3 regions of the Thalassotalea atypica genome follow, and region 2 is predicted to be linked to each of the others. Evidence: riboswitches for the same ligand, from Rfam matches in the RefSeq annotation. Region 2 holds a riboswitch; each other region holds the start of a gene.

Region 1 (7,604 bases), 1.5 Mb from region 2:
AGGTATCGGAGTACCGAAACGTAAATAGATCTGCTATTTCCAAGCAGATTGTAAAGCTTGAAGATGAACTTGGGGTTCAGTTATTGAATAGAACAACACGTTCGCTGTCATTAACTGTTGCAGGGAGTGAAATGGTCGGCCAAGCAAAACAATTGAGAGACTTACTAAATAACTCTAAACGTTTAGCTGAAAACTATCATAGTGAGCCAAGAGGTGAACTTAAAATTTCTAGCTCGACATTGTTAGGTCGCCAATATGTACAAAAAGCAATATTAAAGTTTCAAACCCTATACCCAGATATTCGAGTAGAGTTGCTACTTGAAGATAGAGTGGTTGATATTGTAGGTGAAGGTTTTGATATAGGGTTTCGTATTGGTGAGCCGAAAGAGTCAAATCTTATTGCTAAACAAATTGCCAGAAATCGATTGTTGATTGTCGCATCTCCTGAATTTTTGCAAAAATATGGAACTCCAAAAACAGTTCCAAAATTGGAAAGTCTGCCAGCGGTTGTTTATTCTGCTCAAGGGCTAGTCATTGATAAATTTAAGTATATGGATAGTTCGGGGAGTGAAGCTCATTTTCAGTTAACTCCTACTTATAGGGTCAATGAAGTTGAAATGCTGATTAATACGGCACTTGCGGGAAATATGCTGGCAGTAACTACTGCTCAGATGATAGAAAACGAAATACTGGATGGTAAGCTCGTTCCCATAATGACACACCTTAACTTAATAGACTATGGTACATTTCACGCGGTCTACCCTCACCGAAATGCGCCGATGAAAACTAAATTATTTATACAAACACTCAAAGAAATGGTTGGGGAAAAGCTCCCAATTTGGGAAACCCGTATACCTGATTTCGACAAAATGTATGGGCATAATTTCTAAGTCTGCTATTGACACAACTAAGAAGACTTTTAGCACCTACTTTCATTATCTTTTGGCTGACCGACTATCGCAGTCGACACACATATTGATCGCGTTTCAAACCGTACTAAATTTACCATGGGTAAAAATGTGGTAGAAGTAGAAAACAAGTTACTTAAAGTTGTGCCCGCAGAGTTCAAAATAGATGTACACCACTGGCTAAACTTGCATGGTCGCTGTACCTGTGTAGCATGAAAGCCTCGTTGTGGCGTTTGTATTATTGAAGATTTGTGTGAGTTTAAGGATAAACAGAATAATTGTTGTTCTTCGATCATTTCTGATGAATTGTTTGACATTATGCCAAAGTATTGGTGTTTCTTATAAAAATAATAAACAGTAGCCTCATAAAAAATTTTCTATGAGTATCCTTTAGCCTCTACTTAAAAAGACAAACCCTCACCGGTGCCACTGTGAGGGTTCATCAAAGTATTAGCGGCTTTCAAAACGCATTTTAAATCAAGTGATAGTTCGCTTAAAACATTAATCAATGATCATTGGTTCATATGCTTCAAACTCACCCGTATACCAATATTTAATAATTTTTTCTGCTGGTTTCCCTCTAATCGATTGTGACATATTAGGAAAACCTTCTACGGTATTGATACGTTGATTCTCATCGGGTATCAAGGTATCTGATAACCAATACCCAGTCGCAGTAGTTGTACCTAAGGTATCAAAGTAAGGTTGATTATCAGCGGCTCGCAACAACCCTTCGGTAAATATTGCTTGTGCAGAAAAATCGGTTTTTACTTCACTTTGAACACAATCAGTTGTAATACCATTGATAGTTCCTGATGTGCAGAAACCATCTTCAATCCAACCTGTTGATAAAAATGAGGCGTGGCTCTGACCAAAAAAGTTAAAAATTACTTTAGGGATAGTTTCACTTGAATTATACCAACAAGGTTGGCTATCTAAGCAACGCCATTGTTTATGGGTATCTTCAATAAATTGAGTCGCCCGCTCTGCTATTAATTCAACAGTAGCAGTGGCCACTTCATCATCTGTTAGTAGATGTCCGAATGGTAATATCATGCCGTCAACTTTATCGAATACACGCTTATCATTCCATTGAGGACCATCACCAACATAAATTTTTCCAGTGAACCTTTCCTTAATTTTATCAATGATGCCCCCCATTCTTTCCATGTAATAATCTTTAAGTTCGTCTGTCTCTTCCTGAGTGTGATGTTCGTCTATTCCACAATGAAAACATAGCCACATAGCACTCCAATCTGCTGAAATAGCACCTACGCCGAGTGTTTCTAGGCGTTCTGCTTCCCACAACATGTGAGTTTCATGTGTATCCATAATTTTCTTTAATAGCGGCATATCTACTCTGACATAACCAGTCTCAAGTAGCCCGTCGAACAACCAATTTTGATTTGTATCTTGTCCTAAGAACTGCCAAATATAGTGAAGCTCCAAGCCTAATTTTTGACCTTCCTCTACAATGTATTCAATCACCCAATCATCTAAATGCTTAGAGTTATGGTCCACCAACCAAGAGTCGGCTTGAACATCTTGCCAGTAGCCGAAATTATAGATAGAAACTGTGTTTACACCGTGATTTTTTAATCGCTTTAATGTCGTTCTGTACATTAATTTGATGTATTGTGTTTCTGAACAGTCTCGGATCCAGCTAGCGCCTTTTCCTTTGTAATTGTTATAAATCCACTCAACGCCATAATCCTTAAGGCCAACCCCTTTATAGCTTTCATCACTAAAAAAGTTTTGTGGCATTGGAGACTCATAGTCACCTAGGTATGATTCATAAACCATTGCGCTATGAGGGTTTACACAAGAGCCTTCTGAATTATCGCTGTTAACGGTAACAATTGTACTTGCAGCAATACTTCCGCATGTCAGTGTAAAAGTTTGCTCGCCAAAGTCATTCATAACAATGGATTCACTACCAGATAATGACTTTTCGCCAGTCCAAGCGCCAGAAGCTGTACAAGATGATGCGTTAGCACTTGACCAAGTGATTGTTGTAGATTCTTCTACCATCACTGTCATTGGGTTTGCTGATATAGATACTGTCGCAGAAGTTGGGGCACTTCCATCACCATCGTTAGCGCTGCTTGAGCCACCACCTCCCCCACAACCAGATAGTATTAACGCCAGTGACATAGATAATGTGACTGAAGATTTAAAGATGTTAGACATTTATACCTCATATAATGTTAGGTAAAAATGATCTACATTGATGTGATATAAAATATGTCCGTATATTTTGTAACCCCACGACCGTATGTAAACCACTTAGGCTGGTAGTTTTGCGTCCATTAACTTTTGCTAATGGTTGCCCTTAAAAATATGTTGGACAGTGTAACAGAGTGTAACCTAGATGATTGTTATTTTTTTGTAAGCATTCAGAAGCTATTTTAGTTCAGTTAATCCGCTTCAATAATATAACCTGGTTCATGCCTTGGGATAAAAATGCTGCTGCACAAGGAGGTCAAGTGATACATTATAAAGCCTTTATCGCTGCTTTGATGGCAAGGCAGCCATCAAAATTATTTTATCGATTAATAGCAACGCTTTCGATTAGTAAAATTAGGCTTTAATAAAAATCTACCATGGTTATCTTTGGCTGGCCAACAATAGCGTTAGATACTCACATCGACCGCGTATCAAATCGCACTATATTTTCCATGGGGAAAAATGTATTAGAAGTTAAGCAAAAACTTTTAAAAGTAGTACCTGCAGAATTTAAAGTGGATGTTCGCCACTGGCTAATTCTTCATGGTCGTTATATTTGTGTTGCCCGTAAACCAAAATGTGGTTCATGTATCATTGAAGATTTGTGTGAGTTTAAGGATAAAACAGAATAAAATTAATTTCTATAATGGTATAACAACCATTAAAAAATGAAACTCAACTTAAAACTTAAGCTTATTTCGGGGGATATCTTACCCTTCTCGAGATTATTTGAGTTTTCCTTGCCATATTTCATAGGCAACATCATTTTTTTTATTATTTTTAACACTGTACATTAATTCATCTGCGATTTTCATCGCTTCTTTTAAATCCGTAGGTAACGTTTCAAAAGTGACAATACCCACACTAAAGCTCACATTCCATCCTTTGCTAAGCATTTTTGTTCTTAGCTCTTCACTCGCTTTGGCAAATGCACTTTTTACTTCTGCTTGGCTAGTTTCGGGAAATATGACTGAAAATTCATCACCTCCCAATCTAGCGATAATATCTGTTTTTCGTAAGCTAGACACTAAGCAATTCGCTACAGAAATAAGCAATTCATCCCCCTTTAAATGCCCTATCGAATCATTGATTTTTTTAAAGTTATCGATATCGATATAAGACAGAGAAAACACATGCTTATATCTGATTGAACGGAGAATTTCATTAGCTAAATCTAGATAAAAGCTCCTAGAATTTGAAAGCCCAGTTAAACTGTCAGTACTAGCCATAACAAACTCTGAATTATGGACTCGTCTATAGTTAATAACTAATAGTGATACTAAAATATAAGTGGTCAGTCTTAATAATACATAAATAATTGATTCTCCCGAAAAAGTGAACGAGTCTATCGCTATTACATTTATAAACAAAGTTATAGAAACAATAAAAACAGACAATATGATGCCTGCTACTCGACTACCGTACCAGCTAAGGACTACGATAGGTATTAAAAGTAACGGCTCTATCATTGCAAAATGATTCACAAAAAATCCTAGTAGTACGATAGATAACGTAACCAAAAAACAGATAAGCACAACGAAAGACCTAGAATATTCATCTAGCCGACTAAGTATTGTTTTCACTGGAACCAGTTATTTTCATATGTTGCCATTTCATTCAGCCAAAAAAACGGAAGGAATAGGATAGTTTAGCTCTTTTTTACCCAAACGTAATGTTGTCAACCAATGGGGAGCCAATTCATTTATCACAAGAAGAAATTAAAACGGATATTTTAAGTTTTGAAGAATTTTTTAACTCGTCCGCAAAGTACGCGGCGACTTCCTTTAATAGGTCACCTTCTTGCTGATTGCGCTTCAATTCTTTTTCAAGCTCTCGAATGCGCTTCTCATGCTCGGATAATTCTTGATAGTGATCGCTGTTAGTGCCATAGCGCTTTAACCAGATGTAAAAACTGTATGTCGAGATATCTAGATGCTCAGCAACACTTGCGACGAAATGGCGTTTTTCAGTAACTTGTTTAACTGCTTGTATTTTAAGTTCTTCGGGAAAATATTTTAGCGTTCATTCATCCTCCTAGTACACAAAGTTTGCAACTTATTTGTGTCTAGGAAAATCTGGTCGATTCAAAATGTAGAAACGTTGAAACTCTCGTGAACGTATATGTTAACAACCTGAGCTATGAGTTCTATTTTTGATCGACCTTATACATTTACATTGACTAATACTTACTCTTTCGAAAAAGAGTTATGACCAATAACTAAATTGCGGAGGTGCAATTACCTCTTTGAGCTTATCAAGCTTATTATTTATAGCTGTTGAACTTGTTTCTGAATTTCTTGTAACATAACGCATGATCCCCATTTTATTAGGTAGTTCATACATATGCTGCATATTATCACCTGCAACATGGATATCAATTTCATTCAATTCATAAAAACTAGCATCAATATTAGGGGTTAGCGGTGCAATGATCACCTCATCAACACACTTGATATTCCTAATAATTTCACAACGTTGTTCGCAAGAAATAACAGGGATTCGTTTATAAGACTTAACATCTTCATCGGAATGTACGCCAACAATCAAATAGTCACCAAATTGTTTGGCTTTATTGAGTACTGACACGTGACCGACATGAAATAAATCAAATACTCCACTTGTATATACTTTTTTCATTTTGTTCTCCAATCATGGAATGAATAACAAAAGAATTTTTATTATTCATTCCATTAAATTTTTTACAACAAAACAGCCTCATTAGAACAACACAAGCCACTGTTTTTATTACATTTTTACAAAAACATCAATGAGAAAACCGAATTTACTCTGCTGACCTGAACTTCACTGACCAAAAACCAGCATTCATCATGTTCTAGATATAATACTTATAGAGTTATTGAGGTAAATAACGTTATAACCTTCAAACGTTCGAAAATAACAACCAGCCGTATGCAAGCGTTATAGCAAGAGTGTATAAAGCAAGAACATAATACCAAACTCCACCATTAAGCTTAGGTGTTCTTATAGGGGCTACATTTAAAACTGATAATGCAACGAGAGTGGTATAAAGCACGACGGTGAAAGCGGCTGTAGTCATAATACTTTCGAATAAAAAAACAAATACAAGAATGATGGCATTGTTATCATATGCAAGTCCTTTGTAAGCAGATTCGCCAGACAAGCCGAAAACGTTGAAATAACTTAACCGTAATACCCCTGCTGCAACAATTAAAAAAGCACCAGGGAATAACATCGGATCATAATGTCCGTAACTCAATAAAATCACAGCAGGACAAACTCCAAAGCTCACAATATCGATAAGGGAATCGACTTGCCCTCCAATTTGACCTTGGATAGCCGTTCTACTTTTCATTATTCTCGCGATTTTGCCATCATTCCAATCAAAGAATACGGCCCAAATTAACCCTATCATTGCGGCAGGATAATTTCCGACTAAGGCAAAAAATAACGCTAATAACGCAAAGAAAAGACCGACTAAAGAACAGATATTCGGAGGGTCAAAGGCAAGTGATAATATCGAAGGTGTCTCAATAGGTTTGAGGCATGGATTTTTTACAGGTAACATAAAATTCTCATTTAAATTAAATGTATGATTACGTGAATTTAATCTAAAAGAGAGAACAATTTGTCGATATTGTTATCGGGATTAGCTCGTTTTATGCTGAAATTATTAATAGGTAGTATTTATAACATCAAATATATAGGCAATTGAACATTTGTTGTTAATTGATGATAACTGCCATCAATGTAACACACTTGTGTCAGTCAATCTCATTTACTTTACTAAAACTTGTTTTCTCAGTTAATATGAGTGCTCAAAACCAGTTACTAATTTTTTTATGAAAACTTAGTTGGTGATTAAATAATTGGAGCGTACCAAGACGATCTACCTTGTGCACTCTTTTTTTAAACCGCTCAAGCGACATATTTGAGTCGTAAGCAAAATACTTCAAAGTAACTCCATTGCTTAGAACCAATCAAAACAGGTTACACAGTGGTAATGACTGACTCATGATAGACAGATAAAAAAGCTAAAAGCTTTCCTTTTCCGATTGACGCTTTATATTATTTTATTGAGTTAACAATAAAGTCTAATACTTTGTCACCTGATGACGTGTACGAAGTATCAAATAACGGCACAGGTCTATTTAACAGACCACGCTCTACCATTTCAGAGATAACGTCAAAGTCTAACAAACCCGTTTTACCCACCAACAAATTATCAATCGACGTTTCTTTAGCAAGGTTTAATATGTCCCTAAAGCCTGTTAAGTATAAATAATCTTTAGTAAAGCCACCACCTCGGTAAACACGAGTAGTTAGCGTAAAAGCGAACTCCTTATCTAATGAAAATTCATTCATCAAAGCGTGATAGGTTTTCACAAAGTCGCCATGCTCTAGCATGTACTGAACGGCAATAACCCTAAGAGCAATAATTTTAAGGCGTTGAATTGTTAAACTACCAGAGCAATATTCACTGTAAAGCGC
Region 2 (7,604 bases):
AATGCGGTTTATCTGTTTGAACGAGACTGTTCAGTACAACGTCGCCACCAAAAAGTCATAGAGGAAGCACCGGCGCCAGGCATGAGTGAGGCATTGCGCAAAGAGATGGGTGAATCAGCGATAAAATCTGCAAAAGCGATTGGTTATCAGGGCGCTGGTACAGTGGAATTTTTGTTAGACGTTGATGGCTCATTCTACTTCATGGAAATGAACACTCGACTTCAAGTAGAACACCCTGTCACTGAGCTTATCTCTGGACAAGACTTGGTGGAATGGCAACTGAGAGTTGCTGCGGGCGAAAACCTGCCGAAAACTCAGGATGAATTAGCGATCAAAGGCCACGCTTTCGAAGCACGTATATATGCAGAAGATCCCGACAACGATTTTTTACCTGCCACAGGAAAGCTGTCCTTTTTAGTACCTCCGATAGAAAGTGAATATGTCCGCGTCGACACTGGCGTTCGCCAAGGTGACGACGTCAGTGTGTTTTATGATCCAATGATCGCTAAATTGATCGTATGGGACGAGAACCGTGACAAAGCCTTGCAGCGCCTTAGCAAAGCCTTGGCTGAATATAGAATCAGTGGTGTTACAACCAATATCGATTTCTTGTACAACTTGGCAACATCAAAACCATTTGTAGAGGCCGATTTAGACACAGGGTTTATCGAAAAACATCAAGCCCTTATCTTCCACGAAGATGAACAAGCCCTTCGCAATGAGTTGCCAATGGCAGCTTTGTATTTAGTACTTGCACGTGCTGATCATGCGAAAACAAAAGCAGCAAAAACGAATGACCCCTACTCTCCGTGGAATTCAACGAATTCTTGGCGTCTAAATGAACCTCACATCCATGAACTCACTTTAAGCCACGGTGACAAGCCATATCAAGTGATGATCGAAAATAAGCGTCAGGGCGATGACAGCTTTTATCTAATCAGTGTGGACGGTAAAATATTTGATTGCCAAGGCAATATCACCGGAGATACGTTGTTCTTTACCATTGATGGCTACCGTAGCTGTGCCACCATAGCTAAGAATGAGCAGCAAATTAGTTTATATCGTCCTAATGGCGTATTTAACTTTACTCGTGTATTGCCTGATTTAGGGGATTGTGACGATAAAGCTAGTGAAGGCGGTTTAGCAGCTCCAATGAACGGTACTATGGTCAGTGTACTAGTTAAGGTTGGTGACAAGGTTGAGCAAGATCAACCGTTAGTGATCATGGAAGCGATGAAAATGGAACATACCATTCGCGCTCCTGAAAGTGGCATAGTAACAGAGCTATTTTTCGGTGAAGGCGATATGGTTGACGGCGGTGCAGAGCTGTTGGCCTTTGAAGCGGAGAAAAACGCATGAACAAGCTCCCTTCTTCAGTAAAAATTGTTGAAGTAGGCCCAAGAGACGGCCTACAAAATGAAAAACAGTTTATTGAAGCTATAGATAAAATCGCTTTAATTGATCAGCTCACAAATGCTGGTCTTGGTTATGTTGAAAGTGGTAGTTTTGTGTCGCCAAAATGGGTACCACAAATGTCAACTTCAGCTGATGTTTTTGCTGGGATCACACAAGGCAATAATGTTACTTATGCAGCGCTAACGCCAAACATGAAAGGCTTTGAAGCAGCTTTAGCAGCCGGTGTCAAAGAAGTCGCCATTTTTGGCGCCGCATCTGAGTCGTTCAGTCAGAAAAATATCAACTGCTCGATTGATGAAAGCCTTGAGCGTTTTCTTCCCATTATGAATGCTGCAAAAGCGAATAATATCAAGGTACGTGGTTATGTCTCATGTGTGGTCGGTTGCCCCTATGAAGGAGAGATATCTCCTGAAAAAGTGGCCGACGTTGCGGAAAAGCTATTCAACATGGGTTGCTATGAAATATCCCTTGGAGACACCATTGGCGTAGGTACACCAACGAGCGTACAGAAAATGTTACATGCGGTTAGCACTAAAGTACCGGTTGAAAAACTGGCCGTACACTTTCATGATACGTACGGACAAGCGTTAACTAACATTTACACTGCTTTAAGCATGGGTATCGCCGTTGTTGACAGTGCAGTTGCTGGTTTAGGTGGTTGTCCTTATGCTAAAGGAGCTTCAGGCAATGTGGCTACTGAAGATGTCATCTATTTACTAAATGGATTAAACATAGAGACAGGTGTTGATTTAGACAAGTTACTCGCCGCTGGGTGGTTCATCAGCGACATATTAGGCAAGGTGCCAGTGTCGAAAGTATCTAATGCATATCGTGCACAACAAGCAAAATAATCGCCCTTGCGTTTCACAATGAAAGCAAGTTCACAAGAGCAAGAATAGAGGAGTTTACAATGGCAGGGTTCGACAAAGTCGTATCAAGTTATGAAGAAGCAATGGCTGGCTTAGAAGATAACATGACCGTTATCGCTGGTGGATTTGGCTTATGCGGTATTCCCGAGAATTTGATCGCAGAAATAAAACATAAAGGCACAAAAGGGTTAACTGTTGTGTCAAATAACTGTGGTGTGGATGACTTTGGCTTAGGTGTGCTTTTACCAAATCGTCAGATAAAGAAAATCGTTGCTTCGTATGTTGGAGAAAACGCTGAGTTTGAACGTCAAATGATGAGTGGTGAATTAGAGGTCGAGCTAACACCACAAGGCACATTAGCTGAAAAAATGCGTGCTGGTGGTGCCGGAATTCCCGCGTTCTTCACAGCAACTGGCTTTGGCACTCCCGTTGCAGAAGGAAAAGAAGAGCGTGAGTTTAATAATCGTCAGTACATTTTGGAAGAATCTATTAAAGGTGATTTTGCCATTGTTAAAGCATGGAAAGCAGACCGATACGGTAACCTAGTATTTCGCAAAACGGCACGTAACTTTAATCCGATGGCAGCAACCGCAGGAAAAATTACAGTTGTTGAAGTTGAAGAAATAGTAGAGCCTGGCGAGTTGGATCCAGATCAAATTCATACACCTGGCATTTACGTTAATCGCCTTATACAAGGTACCTTCGAAAAACGTATAGAACAACGTACTATAAAAACAGCATAACTGCGCAAAGGAGAACATGATGGCTTTATCTCGCGAGCAAATCGCAATGCGCGTTGCGCAAGAATTACAAGACGGTTACTACGTTAACTTAGGTATAGGTATTCCGACACTGGTTGCCAACTATGTGCCAGAAGGCATGGAAGTGATGCTGCAATCAGAAAATGGCTTACTGGGTATGGGGCAGTTTCCAACTGAGCAAGAGCTTGATGCGGATATGATTAACGCAGGTAAGCAAACAGTAACCGCCATTGATGGCGCTTCAATCTTCGATTCAGCAGAGTCTTTCGCGATGATCCGTGGCGGACATGTTGACTTAACGGTACTAGGCGCCTTTGAAGTAGATGTTAACGGTAACATCGCTTCTTATATGATCCCTGGAAAGTTAATTAAAGGGATGGGCGGTGCAATGGATTTAGTTGCAGGTGCTGACAATATTATCGTCACCATGACTCATGCATCAAAGCATGGCGTCTCGAAACTTCTTTCAAAGTGCACTTTGCCATTAACAGGCAAAGGATGTATCAAAAAAGTATTAACAGATCTTGCTTTCATTGAAATCAAAGACGGGAAATTCTTTTTGCTTGAGCGCGCTCCAGGTGTAAGTGTTGAAGAAATTGTAACATTGACGGAAGGCGAACTCGTCATACCAGATCACGTACCAGAGATGACATTCTAATAATAACTTCAAATTTATTAAGAGGCTACGGCCTCTTTTTTTGTTTTTCGCTGTTTTAATAAAGCCATATTCACTAGTTGTTAGCTCACAACAAATCAAAGAATATTTGCATTGTGTTACACTTTCTGTTAATACTAATATTGACAAAGAAAAGGCAAGGCACATGAAAGTGTGCTACGCAAAACCACCGGTCTAAGGATATTTAATATCTATGACAGCGGAGTTACCTCGTTAAAAGGGTACGTCCAGTGGTTTTTTCTTTTTATAACTGTTTAACAAATTTGCTTTAAGGTTATTAAAAATGAAAAAATTATTACTAGCTTCTACCATCACAGCTTTATTTATGACGTCTGTAGTTACTGCACCACAGGCACAAGCAGCAAACATTGCACAAAGTGTTTGCGAGTATGTTGCCGCTGATGACAAAAAACGCATGCGTTCGTTTTTAAAGTCGAACAAATTAAAAATACGTAGTATTTTTGACGGTATTCAATGTAATGGGAAAAACTTGTTAGAATTTGCTTCGGCAAGGGGATCAGTAGAAACAGGCTCTATGATGATTAAAAAATTATCTAAGAAAATTGTGGCAGCTAATCTTTCAACAATTCAAACAGGGTCGCAACCTTTAATAGACGCCGCTAACGCTCGCGTTAGTAGCTAATTATTCTCTGGTAGACGTTAGTTTTAATGTTTTACTAGTTAATAATTCTTATGTCGCTTAAAAAGCCAGCATTCGCTGGCTTTTTTATTATCAATTTTAATCACTTATCGCTCGCACTATTGTATTTCACCCATTAAAATTAACTTTATAACAAATACAAATGCGCTGATATGGCTGGAAAAAAAACTTACAAAGGAAGCAAACAAGGACTTGTACTTACCGGAGGCGGGGCAAGAGCCGCATACCAAGTAGGTGTATTGTCAGCTATCGCACAATTTATACCACGAAATCACGGCATCCCCTTTCCTATTTTGTGTGGTACCTCTGCCGGAGCAATTAATGCAACCGCCTTAGCTTGCTACTCATCCTGTTTCCACTTAGGAGTGAAAAAACTCGAATGGATTTGGAAAAACCTAAAGACACAACATATTTACTACGGTGATCCAGTTAGGGTTTTCGGCTACATTTTTCAAGGAGTGTTAGCCAGTTATCAGGCTGACTATGCGACTAAAACGCCTCATAGCTTACTGAATAATGAACCATTGCGAAAACTCTTTAACCAAGTGATCGACTTTCAACGCATAGATCGAAATATATTACGTGGGTATCTATCTGCGGTATCAGTCACAGCGTCAAGCTATTCTAATGGCGACTCATTAAGCTTTTATCAATCTGAACAGAGCATTGCTCCATGGTTTCGAGCTAAACGTCGAGGTGAGCCCTGTCAGCTCGACAGTGAGCACCTTATGGCATCTTCAGCCATCCCGATGATTTTCCCTTCAGTAAAAATAAAACATCAACATTTTGGCGATGGTTCAATTCATCAACTTTCGCCATTAAGCCCAGCAATTCACTTAGGTGCTGAAAAACTCTTCATTGTAGGAGTAGAACAGCCCAAAGAGCTGATTCATGCAAAAGAGAATAACCCTCACCCACCATCTACTTCCGCTATTGCTGGGCATATGCTTGATTCCGTATTCTCTGATACCTTGCAAAGTGATTTGGAGCGTATGGAAAGGATTAACAAAACCCTATCTTTGATCCCTGACGAATTACACGCCTCACAAGAAGGGTTAAAGCCGATTGAGAGCTTAGTAATAAATCCAAGTCATGATTTCAATGCTATTGCGACGGAATACTATGATGAATTGCCTGTATCTATTCGCATATTACTCAGAACAATGGGCATCACCAATGATGCTGAATCGAGTATGATCAGTTACTTATTATTTGAAAAAAACTTTTGTAAACAACTAATAAAGTTAGGCTATGAGGATGCCTTGAACGAAGAGGCGAAAATACGCGAATTTTTGTCGCTTTAGTGTGTAACCAACCCCAAAGGCTAAACTGATGCTAATAAAGCTCAGCTAATTCAAGCAATACAGCCGTAAAATGAAGGAACACATAAAAAAGTACCTTACTTGGTACTTTTATATATTGCATCTTTGAGCATTTGCCAATCGCCAATAAAGCTATACCAAGGATATTTAAAGGTCGCAGGACGGTTCTTTTCAAAGAAAAAGTGACCTATCCAAGCAAATGCATAGCCACTAATAACACCATACAGTAAGAAGATTGGCGTCAAGGACATAATCGCCATAACAAGCCAACACAGCGCAACAATGCTTCCAACATAATGTAGAATGCGGCAAATTTTATTTTCATGTTGTGATAAATAAAATGGATAAAATTCTTTGAACGATTGATACTCTTTGCTCATCTACTTTTAATCCGTTGCCGGCTGTTCTCGGTAATGAACCATTAGCGTGCCTGAAACTTTTCCCACCTGAACTTCTTTCACATGCTGATAGTCAACATCTTCAAAGAATTTTCGATATTTCTCATTGGTGGCATAAACAGCAACGCCCTGACTTTGTGAATGTTCTTGAAGTACAGTATTTACGGCCGCCATCAAATAATGACCAAAACCATGTTGTTGATGTAACGGGTGGATTGCAATAAAAGATAACATATGAAACTTGTCTAGTGGCACAGCGGACATAACGGTTTTTTCTTTTTCCATCATTTGCTTGGTGCTGAAATACCCCGCACTCAGTAACATCTTTAGCCGCCAATGCCAAAATCGCTCACTACCAACTCCATCATCAGGACTATTTAAACAGGCTACGCCCACCATGGCTTCACCTAGGTATAGACCGACCATTGGCTGCTTAGCTTGCCAAAACACGCCAAGTTCTTCACGAATTGAGGCTCGTAAACGCTGCTCATAATCGTCTTTGTCTCCGTTAAATATTTCTAAGAAAACGGGATCATCATGGTAAGCTTGATACAATAACGAAGCTGCAAGCTTTAGCTCTTCAGCAGTTAGATATGTTGCTCTGATATCAACGTTTGTCTTTGTTGATACTGCATCTGTCATAGCATATTCCCCATTACTTGGTGTATTTATTGTCGAATAAATCGCTAATAAATAATAAACTTTGGTTAATTCTTATTCTTATTTTTTAGTGGTTCACCTTAACAGGAAGTTTAAAACTAGGTCAATATTTTATAAATTCGTCGACTAAAGCAACTATACTTAAGATAATAATTATTCATAAAGTTGGATGATGAAATGGATAGATCAAACCATACTTTGCCTTGTTTATTTGCCCAACTTGGCTTGGAAAATTCTGATAAAAATATTGAAGAATTTTTGAACCTACATCGTGGTATACCAAGCCACACAACACTTGCAAAAGCACACTTTTGGAGTGATGCACAAGCAAGTTTTCTATCTGACGCCATCTCCGAAGATTCTGACTGGGCAGAAATAGTTGATACCTTAGATACGATGTTACGCTAGGTCAGACAGACAGAGACAATAAAAAAGGGAAGCACTGCTTCCCTTGATTGATATACTATGTAAATAATTAAAGCATGGCGTAGGCTGTTTCACCCCAACTCACCAGTTGTCCGTTTTTAAAAATTAATGGCGTACATTCATCTTTAGTCGTCACACCATCTTTATGTTTGCGATTCGTACGGTAATATAAAACCTGAATGCTTTCACCGTCTTTTTGGTACACTTCATTAAAATCGGCTGTACCAAAGCGTGATTGAACATCATTAAACGAGCTGTTTAGCTCTAATCGCGCAATTTTTTTTCGGTTTTCAAACTCGCGATCTTCAAAACTGTGGCCCATAGAATAACCATCATCGTCACCACCAACGGCAACTACGCACCCTGTTAATCCTAAAGTCAATGGTGCAATAAGTAGTAAAGGTAAAAGTGATTT
Region 3 (7,604 bases), 1.8 Mb from region 2:
CAGTGAAGAATGGGTGATAGGATGGAAATAATCCGCCTTTTTGTTCAGCTTTCATGCATTATCAGTATTTGTAATATTACTTGGTTGTTGTATTAATACTTACCAACTTACCAACTTACCAACTTACCAACTTACCAACTTACCAACTTACCAACTTACCAACTTACCAACTTATCTTCTTCCCTTGCCAGTCGAGGTAACTTAATTGGCCATCAATATCTTTATCATTAACAATATCGAGCAACTGTTGAGCGACAAATTTAGTGGTGAATATCTTGTTATCTGGAACGTTTTTTTGAAATGGTTTTGATAGTTTTGTGTCTGTTGTACCTGGGTGAAAGGCTATAAGTTTTATGTTCTTAGCCCTTCGTGCAAGTTCAATTGCTGCGGTTTTCAACATCATGTTCAAGGCTGCTTTAGAAGCACGATAACTGTACCAACCACCTAAATTATTATCACTAATGCTACCTATACGAGCGCTAAATACGGTTATCTTGCAAGGGTGTTTATGTGTTAATTTTGGCGTTAGATATTTTATCCATAACAAGGGGGTTAATGCATTAATTTTAAGTACAGTTTCAAATGATGCTGCGTTGATGCTTTCTAAGCATTTTTCAGGCTGTAAAACATCATTATGTAAAATACCATGGCAAATGAATACACGAGTAATCGGGCTTTTATTGTTGTTTTCAATGGCGCTAACCGCATGTTCGATTGTTTTTTCGGAATAATCACTTACTTGAATTTTCTGGGCGCCAAGGTAGTTACCGCTGCAATATGTCTCTAGTTTTCGGCTAATTAAAATAAGGTGTTGTTCACCGTGTATCAGAAGCTCCGTACTGATTGCTTGGGCAATGGCACTATTTGCGCCGATGATTAGCGTTCGTTGATTTTTCAAAACATGCTCCTGATTGACATACAGCTGATTCCAACTTAAATACTTTCGCAATAGCACTAGAGATAGGGTGCCTGTACTTTGCTATCAGTAAATAAACCCAATGACTCAGCGTCTTAAGTATTGGCCAGTTTAATGGGGCTACCCAAAAACCTTTACCGACAAGAGTCCATGCTCGATGAGTTACTTCAAGACCGAGTAAAAAATGTCCTTGATAAGTACCATGCAAAATTTGCATTGCGCGATGAATATTAATGCTTGGATATAACTTGCTGAAATTCTTGCTGTGAAGGTTAACAAGCTTGATATTATTATTTTCATCATGCTTTTTTAGATGACTCATTTCAGCGCTACAAAGCGGACAATTACCGTCGTAAAATATAATCAGCATAATGTTCCCAAAGTTAATACTTAATTAAAACCAAAAGATAATCGCTATCATATGTAATAAAACTACTACACTGGTCAGCCAAAACCGCATGCTCATATATTGCCTGTTTAAGGCTTTATCATGCCTAATAGAACGCTCAAATAAGAAGATAAAGAGGTAGCTTGTTGCAAGTATCCATAATGCTAACCAAAAATCAGTGAGCAGTGTAAAACAGGCTATTAAACTGAAAAGGTTACTGATTATTTGCGTTTTGCCTCGCTTTGTTTTTTGGTCAATTCGCCAAAGTGAACCGGCAATAAAACTTAATATAATGGCGCTGTAATAAATAAATGACTGTTTGGCAACAAGCTGTAGCTCAGGGATAAAAAGGCTTATTACCATGCAAGTAAAAAAGGGGAGCAAACCCATATAACCGAGAATTTGCCACAGTTTTACAACATTATTGGTTTTTTTTTCAGGCAACATAAGCATCGCTGCCATCTAGATTGAGCTTTTGTTGAAGCTGGTTAGGTTTAGCGTAACTAAAGATAGCGAAGATCGTTTGATTCTGCTGGCTATTAGTACCTATTAAGTTTGCACTTTTTACACCGAGTAAACTATTAATCAAATGTGCTCTATAGTCAGGTTCCATGCAACGAGTGTCGTCTTTTGTAATGTGTCTCAAATCAATTGCCTTAAAGTTATCGGATGTTAAAAGCTTAACCATATTGATGTTACGAACATAAAGTCACTAAAGATCAATGTGAGTGTTTTTGTTTCTTAACAACGGTGCACAGCTACATGTAAATCCTAAAAACGCTATATGGCGGAATTGTTTGCTATGAAAAGAATAATGGGTATTTTCTTTATGTGAAGGAGAGCTTAAGTGTCTTATTAAAAAGTGTTGACTTAGGTTTTAGTTTATTAAGTGAAATATCAGTAATGACCAAGAAAGAAAAAACACCTATCTTGGTACATCTAGAAACAAAGTAAACAAGTTAAGATTTTAAATAGCTTCTTAACTTATTGAGTGCAGCCACAGAAAAACCCTCATCATAAAAATACAAGATCAGACCGTTTTCATCTAACAGTACAACTCTGGCATTGTTGGGGTTTTCATTCCCGGTAAATTCTTGAACCCTCTCCCCATCTTCATAAACGGTAATAACTCCTTTCCATAGCGCTTTAGGTATACCTTTGCGCATCCCGTTATCAATCATAGTACTGAACATTTTTGGAAATAGTCCTTGAATAGTAGGAATTTCAAAAACATCAATCTTAGTTTCCGTCATGTCTAATGCAATTAACCACCTGTCTATATCAAATTGTGAATTCTGCTTATACCCAACTAGCAATAGCGTAAAGTCACTTTTAAAAAATGCAGGAATATTAATTGTTTCTTGTTCAAGATTTTGCCCACTTACTGAGATAAAGGTTTTTCCAGTAACATTTTGATTTGCATAATTTGTCGCACACCCAGTGACGAGTAAAAGTGAAATAACTAATAATAAAATTCGCATTGATAACATCTCTGTATTTGATAGTTACCCTTAATACGAACTACAAAATATTTAGATCATCGCTATGATTATTATTTAACTTTCCGAATGGTTTACGTTGATGGCTCATGTAAAAATCTAACAAATATGGTTTATTGTGGTAACCAAAAAGGTCTTTATGAATTAATCCCGCAAGGCTAAATTGAGCAGGTGATAGCTAATTGGCGTAAGCTAGTAGCCAGAAAAATGACCAAGAAAGATCAGTCATCAATCTTGGTACATTTATATGGAAGGGATGTGACTCTATTTTTGGCCGGTATACCAATGTTTCAACACCGATTCAGCTGGCTTACCACGAACCGACTGTGAAATATTCGGAAAGCCCTCTTTACTCGGTACTAATGTTTCTGATAGCCAATACCCCGTGTGAATATCAACGCTATTAATTTCAAACGTGTCTTGATCTGCGACTGCTTGCATAATACCTTCAATACCAATTGCTTGTAATGAAAAGTCAGTAACAAAAGAGTTTTGGATACAGGTATCAACAGACCCATCTTCCATCGTTTCACTTGTGCAAAAGCCATCTTCTTTCCAGCCTTTAAGGAAAAAATCATCGCGGCTTTGAACCTGAATATTTAATATAATGGGTAGCTCAATATCTGACTTTCCATGCCAGCATGGCTGATGTATGTCTAAACAATAGATTTGAGTTCTCATGCCTTCAAGCGATTCAAGCGTTTTGGTTTTAACAAGTTCAGGGGTTAAGTTAGCGTTTTCTTCGTCGGTAAATATCGTACTACCATTAACGTTCATGGCATTCACTAAGATACTGTCAATGCGCGAAAAAATTCGTTCATCATTGAACACATAACCGACTTGTCCCCAAACGATTTCACCGTCAAAATTTGCTCTGATGTCATCAATAATTTCGGCAAAACGATCAAGGTAGTAATTCTTTAGTTCATCGGTAGGTATGTTGATATTCATGGCATTCCAATCAGCAGCGATACCTTTTATACCAATTTCTTGCGCGTGTTTCGCTTGAATTATCATGTTATTTTGGTGTGCGTCTAACACTTGTTTTAGTTTTTCCATAGTGAGCGTCTCACCTAAGGAGAGTAAACTCTTAAAATTGACGTCATTAGTAGTAAATTGCCATGCATAATATATCTCAATATCGAGCTTGGCTGCTTGTTCTACAACGTACTCAACGTAGCGTTTAGGGAGGTTATATTCACTCTGAGGTACTACCCAAGGTTCATTTTCACTATTCCAACGCCCATAGTTATAGAGCCATGTTCTTTGTACACCTGAAGCCTTCATTGCTTGCAATGCCTGTAAATACACTAACTTTACGTATTCATCTTGCGTGCAATTCCCTCGTTCGCTTTCAGATAAGCCTCCCCAAAGGAGGTAAGGGGCATAATCTTTAAAGCTGATGCCTCTAGTGATATGGCTAGAGAGTTCGCCGCGCGGTGAAGGTAATTCAAACTTACCAAGATATTCATCTGGATAATCAGCGCTATGAGGGTTGGTGCATGTCGCAATAACTGGTGGGGGTGGCGTGTTTGGCGGGGAAGAATCAGAACTTGAAGAAGAGCCCCCACCACATGCGGATAAAAAAACAGTAAAAACAAAAGTCGAAATAACTCTATTTTGAAAAAACATTTAAGAACCTCAAAAAATATCGTGATGAGACGAAAAACAAGGTTGTAAAAATGTCCATATGAATGCAACCCCACGACCATATGCAATGCACTTAGGTTAGTAGCTTTGCGCCTAATAATTTTCATTAAAAGTTGCCAATTAAAATACAATTCTACTCTAGAGTATCATCAAAAGCTTTTGTTATTTCATTTTAAAAAAGCGTGTTTATATGTGGTAAGTTGTAAAGGTTGTCAGCTAACCGATATCATTATTGCTTATAGTAACCATTTAGCTAGTTGTCTGTTTTTTATGCGTCATCCTTTTTAGTATTAGTTCGTTAGCTTTAAACAGGAGTGCAAATGGGCAACAGTAAACAGAGTCAAAATTATCAAAAAGGAGAGCAAATTCGTCGTGAAGTGATGAGCGATGAATTTGTTGACCGTGCCTTAAATAATGCCACTGAATTTGATCAGCCGTTGCAGGATTTGGTTATGGAAAATGCGTGGGGAAGTACTTGGTGTCGGGATGATTTGCCAATAGATATAAGAAGTTTGGTAACCATTTCGATGTTAATAGCCCTTAAAGCCCCTAACGAATTAAAAGGACATGTGCGAGGTGCACTTCGTAACGGCGTCAGTAAAGAAGAAATTAGGGCGGTGATTATGCACGCAAGTGTTTATTGTGGTTTCCCCGCAGCTATTGAAGCGATGAGAGCTGCGAGAGAAGTTATTGAAATTGAGTAAATCGCTATTTGCCATACTTGTTATCAGCTTCAGTGAGTAAACCTTAACTTGATTTGTCAGATTCGATTAACAGGACTCAATCAAGTCTGACTGTTTCATATGCGCCAAATGCGGAAGTTGGCTACTAAATATAGAAAGACAGCTTTGATACGAAAGCAGACGTTTCACACAGATATAAATAGGCATTGTTTGGCTATAAATATTACGAATTAATCGAATAACTTGACTGGCAAAAATACCACCAAAGCAGTCGTTCACATAATTGATTCAGGCCATTCTATAATAGCTACTCTACAGATTTGACGGCTTTTAAAAGGAGCTTATTAAATTCACTAGGCTTTTCTAGCATAGGAAAATGACCAGTTTCCTCAATGAAATAAATACTGTAATTTTTGATATGTTTTTTGTTTTCTTCTGAGTCAGTCGGCCATAACTTAGCGTTAACGAGTACAACAGGCACGTTGATATCCTTATACACACGATACGATTCTCCACTTATATATTGACTTAGATAGTTGCGAAACTGATTAATCGCAATATCTTTAGGTGCAGATGCCATATCTTCGCTAATCCAATAAAGCATATCTTCCTCTACATTTTTCGGTAAAGCGTCTTTTACAAATGCCCTCATTGCACGTTGAAAGTTATCTTCAAAAGGCTTAGTCATTACGTTTAGCTCTTCTTGCGTGAGTTTCAGTGCGACATTTTGTGAAGTATCAACACCAATAATACCAACTACTTTGTTCGGCATTAGCTTTGCCGCTTCAGCGATTACGCCCCCGCCCATAGAGTGTCCAATTAATATTGCCGAGTTTATGCCTTCTTTCTCAATAACAGCTTTAATATCATTAGCAAAAGAAACCATGGTGTAATCTTCTCGATTGTATGATGAGTTTCCATGACCTGCTAAATCAATAGTGATAACTTGATATTCTTCTGAAAAGTATAAAGTTTGATTTTGCCAAAGCCTACTATCTAAACTCCAACCGTGAATAAATATAAGTGATGTTTTGCCACGACCATTAACACTATATGCAATTTGCTCTTTGTCATTTGATATGGCGATACCAAACCTAGTCACAGGATTTTGCTCGCTAGCATTTACGCTATTTATTGACATAACTACTAGTATTGTCAGAATAAAATGTTTCATATTTTTCTTTACTCCTTTCTTGTCACCCAAAAATAGCTTAACTCACAATCATTAAGTTAAAGTCGGTCTAAAGTAACTATATCTTTGCTAAAATGAACATGTGATAACCAAACTCATCGGCAAATTCTGTACAAATATTGATTTCATTTTTCATATCTTTAAATGCTGTAGAGTTAACCATTTCAGACTCAAGTTCATTTAAGCGTTCGCGTAAAGGGCCATAATAATTTAACCATGCACCTTTGCTTTGAGGGAAATTAGCAATAACTTGATAACCAGCCTTTTCGATTTGTTTAATTCTTGTTTGAACAGTTTGAATGTCAGGGTATTCATGACTCCAAAATTCAGTTGACACTTCACTTGGTGAGTTTGTTTTCCATACCAAATCACTCATCATTAAATAGCCTTGTTTTTTAAGAATAGGTTTCCATAGCATTAATGCTTTCTCTATACCTATAATATAAGCACTACCTTCAGACCAAATAAGATCAAAACTCTCATTGGAGTAAGGTAGGTCAGCCATATTTGTACAACATAATTCTAATCGAGCTGATAACCCTTTTTCTTCAAACCTTTTTGCTAATCGATCAAGCGCTGGTTGCTCATTATCTATAGCGGTAATTTGTGCTTGGCTAAACTTTGCCAACACATTAGTTGCTAACCCTTTACCACAGCCAATTTCTAAGATACTACTAGGTGAGGTTGGAATTAATGATAGCGCATGCTTCGTATCATCCTCACTGCCAGGCCCCCAACGTTCTAAAGTTTGAAAAACTTTCATAAAATCTTGCATATAAACATCGTGATCATTCATGTCTTTTGATAACCATTTCAATTGCAAAGCTTCCTTGTCACTGAAACCTTGCGTTTTTAACCAATCTAGATGCGCATCTGGAGCGAGCTTATCTAAGCGCTCATGCCATGATTTTAGATCACCCTCTCCGACAATAGCAGCAAGTAAAATTCTTGATTGCTGCTTTTGCTCTATCTCCTCATCCAGTGCTTTTAGGCGCTGCTTAACAAGCGCTTTATCAATTTTCGATTCAAGACACACTTTGCACTCTTTCAAGGTCAAGCCTCCTAAGTGAAGTTGCTGAATCAAACGGACACGTTGTAGATCCAGTTCGCTGTATACTCGATAACCATTTTCAAGCCTACGTCCAGTGATAAGCTTTAACTTTTCATAATAAAGTAATGCTGTTCTTGATAAGCCTACTTTCTCTGCAAGTTCAGAAATTTTATACACAATGATGAATCTTTTGTCCTATTGATGGTTAAGAACTATAAACTATAA

The links. A riboswitch is a leader RNA that binds a small molecule or an ion and turns the genes downstream of it on or off. The one in region 2 is predicted to bind cyclic di-GMP.
Region 1: it holds a riboswitch for cyclic di-GMP, as region 2 does, so the genes downstream of both, QUE03_RS07090 (glycoside hydrolase family 113 protein) here and QUE03_RS13850 (DUF3718 domain-containing protein) in region 2, are expected to answer to the same signal.
Region 3: it holds a riboswitch for cyclic di-GMP, as region 2 does, so the genes downstream of both, QUE03_RS02070 (glycoside hydrolase family 113 protein) here and QUE03_RS13850 (DUF3718 domain-containing protein) in region 2, are expected to answer to the same signal.

The regions. Positions count from the first base shown of each region.
Region 1 is NZ_AP027364.1:1,524,767-1,532,370, reverse strand. It holds gene QUE03_RS07100 (LysR family transcriptional regulator) at 1-890, shown strand, start outside; partial or broken gene QUE03_RS07095 (endonuclease III) at 951-1,121, shown strand; gene QUE03_RS07090 (glycoside hydrolase family 113 protein) at 1,410-3,098, opposite strand; cyclic di-GMP riboswitch class I at 3,164-3,249, opposite strand; partial or broken gene QUE03_RS07085 (endonuclease III) at 3,521-3,766, shown strand; gene QUE03_RS07080 (GGDEF domain-containing protein) at 3,860-4,618, opposite strand; partial or broken gene QUE03_RS19635 (transposase) at 4,833-5,132, opposite strand; gene QUE03_RS07075 (FAD synthase family protein) at 5,340-5,771, opposite strand; gene QUE03_RS07070 (CDP-alcohol phosphatidyltransferase family protein) at 6,016-6,681, opposite strand; gene QUE03_RS07065 (flavohemoglobin expression-modulating QEGLA motif protein) at 7,182-7,604, opposite strand, start outside.
Region 2 is NZ_AP027364.1:3,005,475-3,013,078, forward strand. It holds gene QUE03_RS13830 (acetyl/propionyl/methylcrotonyl-CoA carboxylase subunit alpha) at 1-1,359, shown strand, start outside; gene QUE03_RS13835 (hydroxymethylglutaryl-CoA lyase) at 1,356-2,267, shown strand; gene QUE03_RS13840 (CoA transferase subunit A) at 2,327-3,028, shown strand; gene QUE03_RS13845 (3-oxoacid CoA-transferase subunit B) at 3,048-3,704, shown strand; cyclic di-GMP riboswitch class I at 3,848-3,935, shown strand; gene QUE03_RS13850 (DUF3718 domain-containing protein) at 4,006-4,365, shown strand; gene QUE03_RS13855 (patatin-like phospholipase family protein) at 4,536-5,687, shown strand; gene QUE03_RS13860 (Mpo1-like protein) at 5,783-6,085, opposite strand; gene QUE03_RS13865 (GNAT family N-acetyltransferase) at 6,092-6,745, opposite strand; gene QUE03_RS13870 (DUF2789 domain-containing protein) at 6,941-7,171, shown strand; gene QUE03_RS13875 (DUF3192 domain-containing protein) at 7,239-7,604, opposite strand, start outside.
Region 3 is NZ_AP027364.1:432,173-439,776, forward strand. It holds gene QUE03_RS02040 (TIGR02450 family Trp-rich protein) at 1-31, shown strand, start outside; gene QUE03_RS02045 (SDR family NAD(P)-dependent oxidoreductase) at 164-898, opposite strand; gene QUE03_RS02050 (thiol-disulfide oxidoreductase DCC family protein) at 861-1,286, opposite strand; gene QUE03_RS02055 (DUF3429 domain-containing protein) at 1,311-1,748, opposite strand; gene QUE03_RS02060 (hypothetical protein) at 1,741-1,950, opposite strand; gene QUE03_RS02065 (hypothetical protein) at 2,264-2,785, opposite strand; gene QUE03_RS02070 (glycoside hydrolase family 113 protein) at 3,068-4,435, opposite strand; cyclic di-GMP riboswitch class I at 4,496-4,581, opposite strand; gene QUE03_RS02075 (carboxymuconolactone decarboxylase family protein) at 4,774-5,157, shown strand; gene QUE03_RS02080 (alpha/beta fold hydrolase) at 5,444-6,310, opposite strand; gene QUE03_RS02085 (MerR family transcriptional regulator) at 6,387-7,556, opposite strand.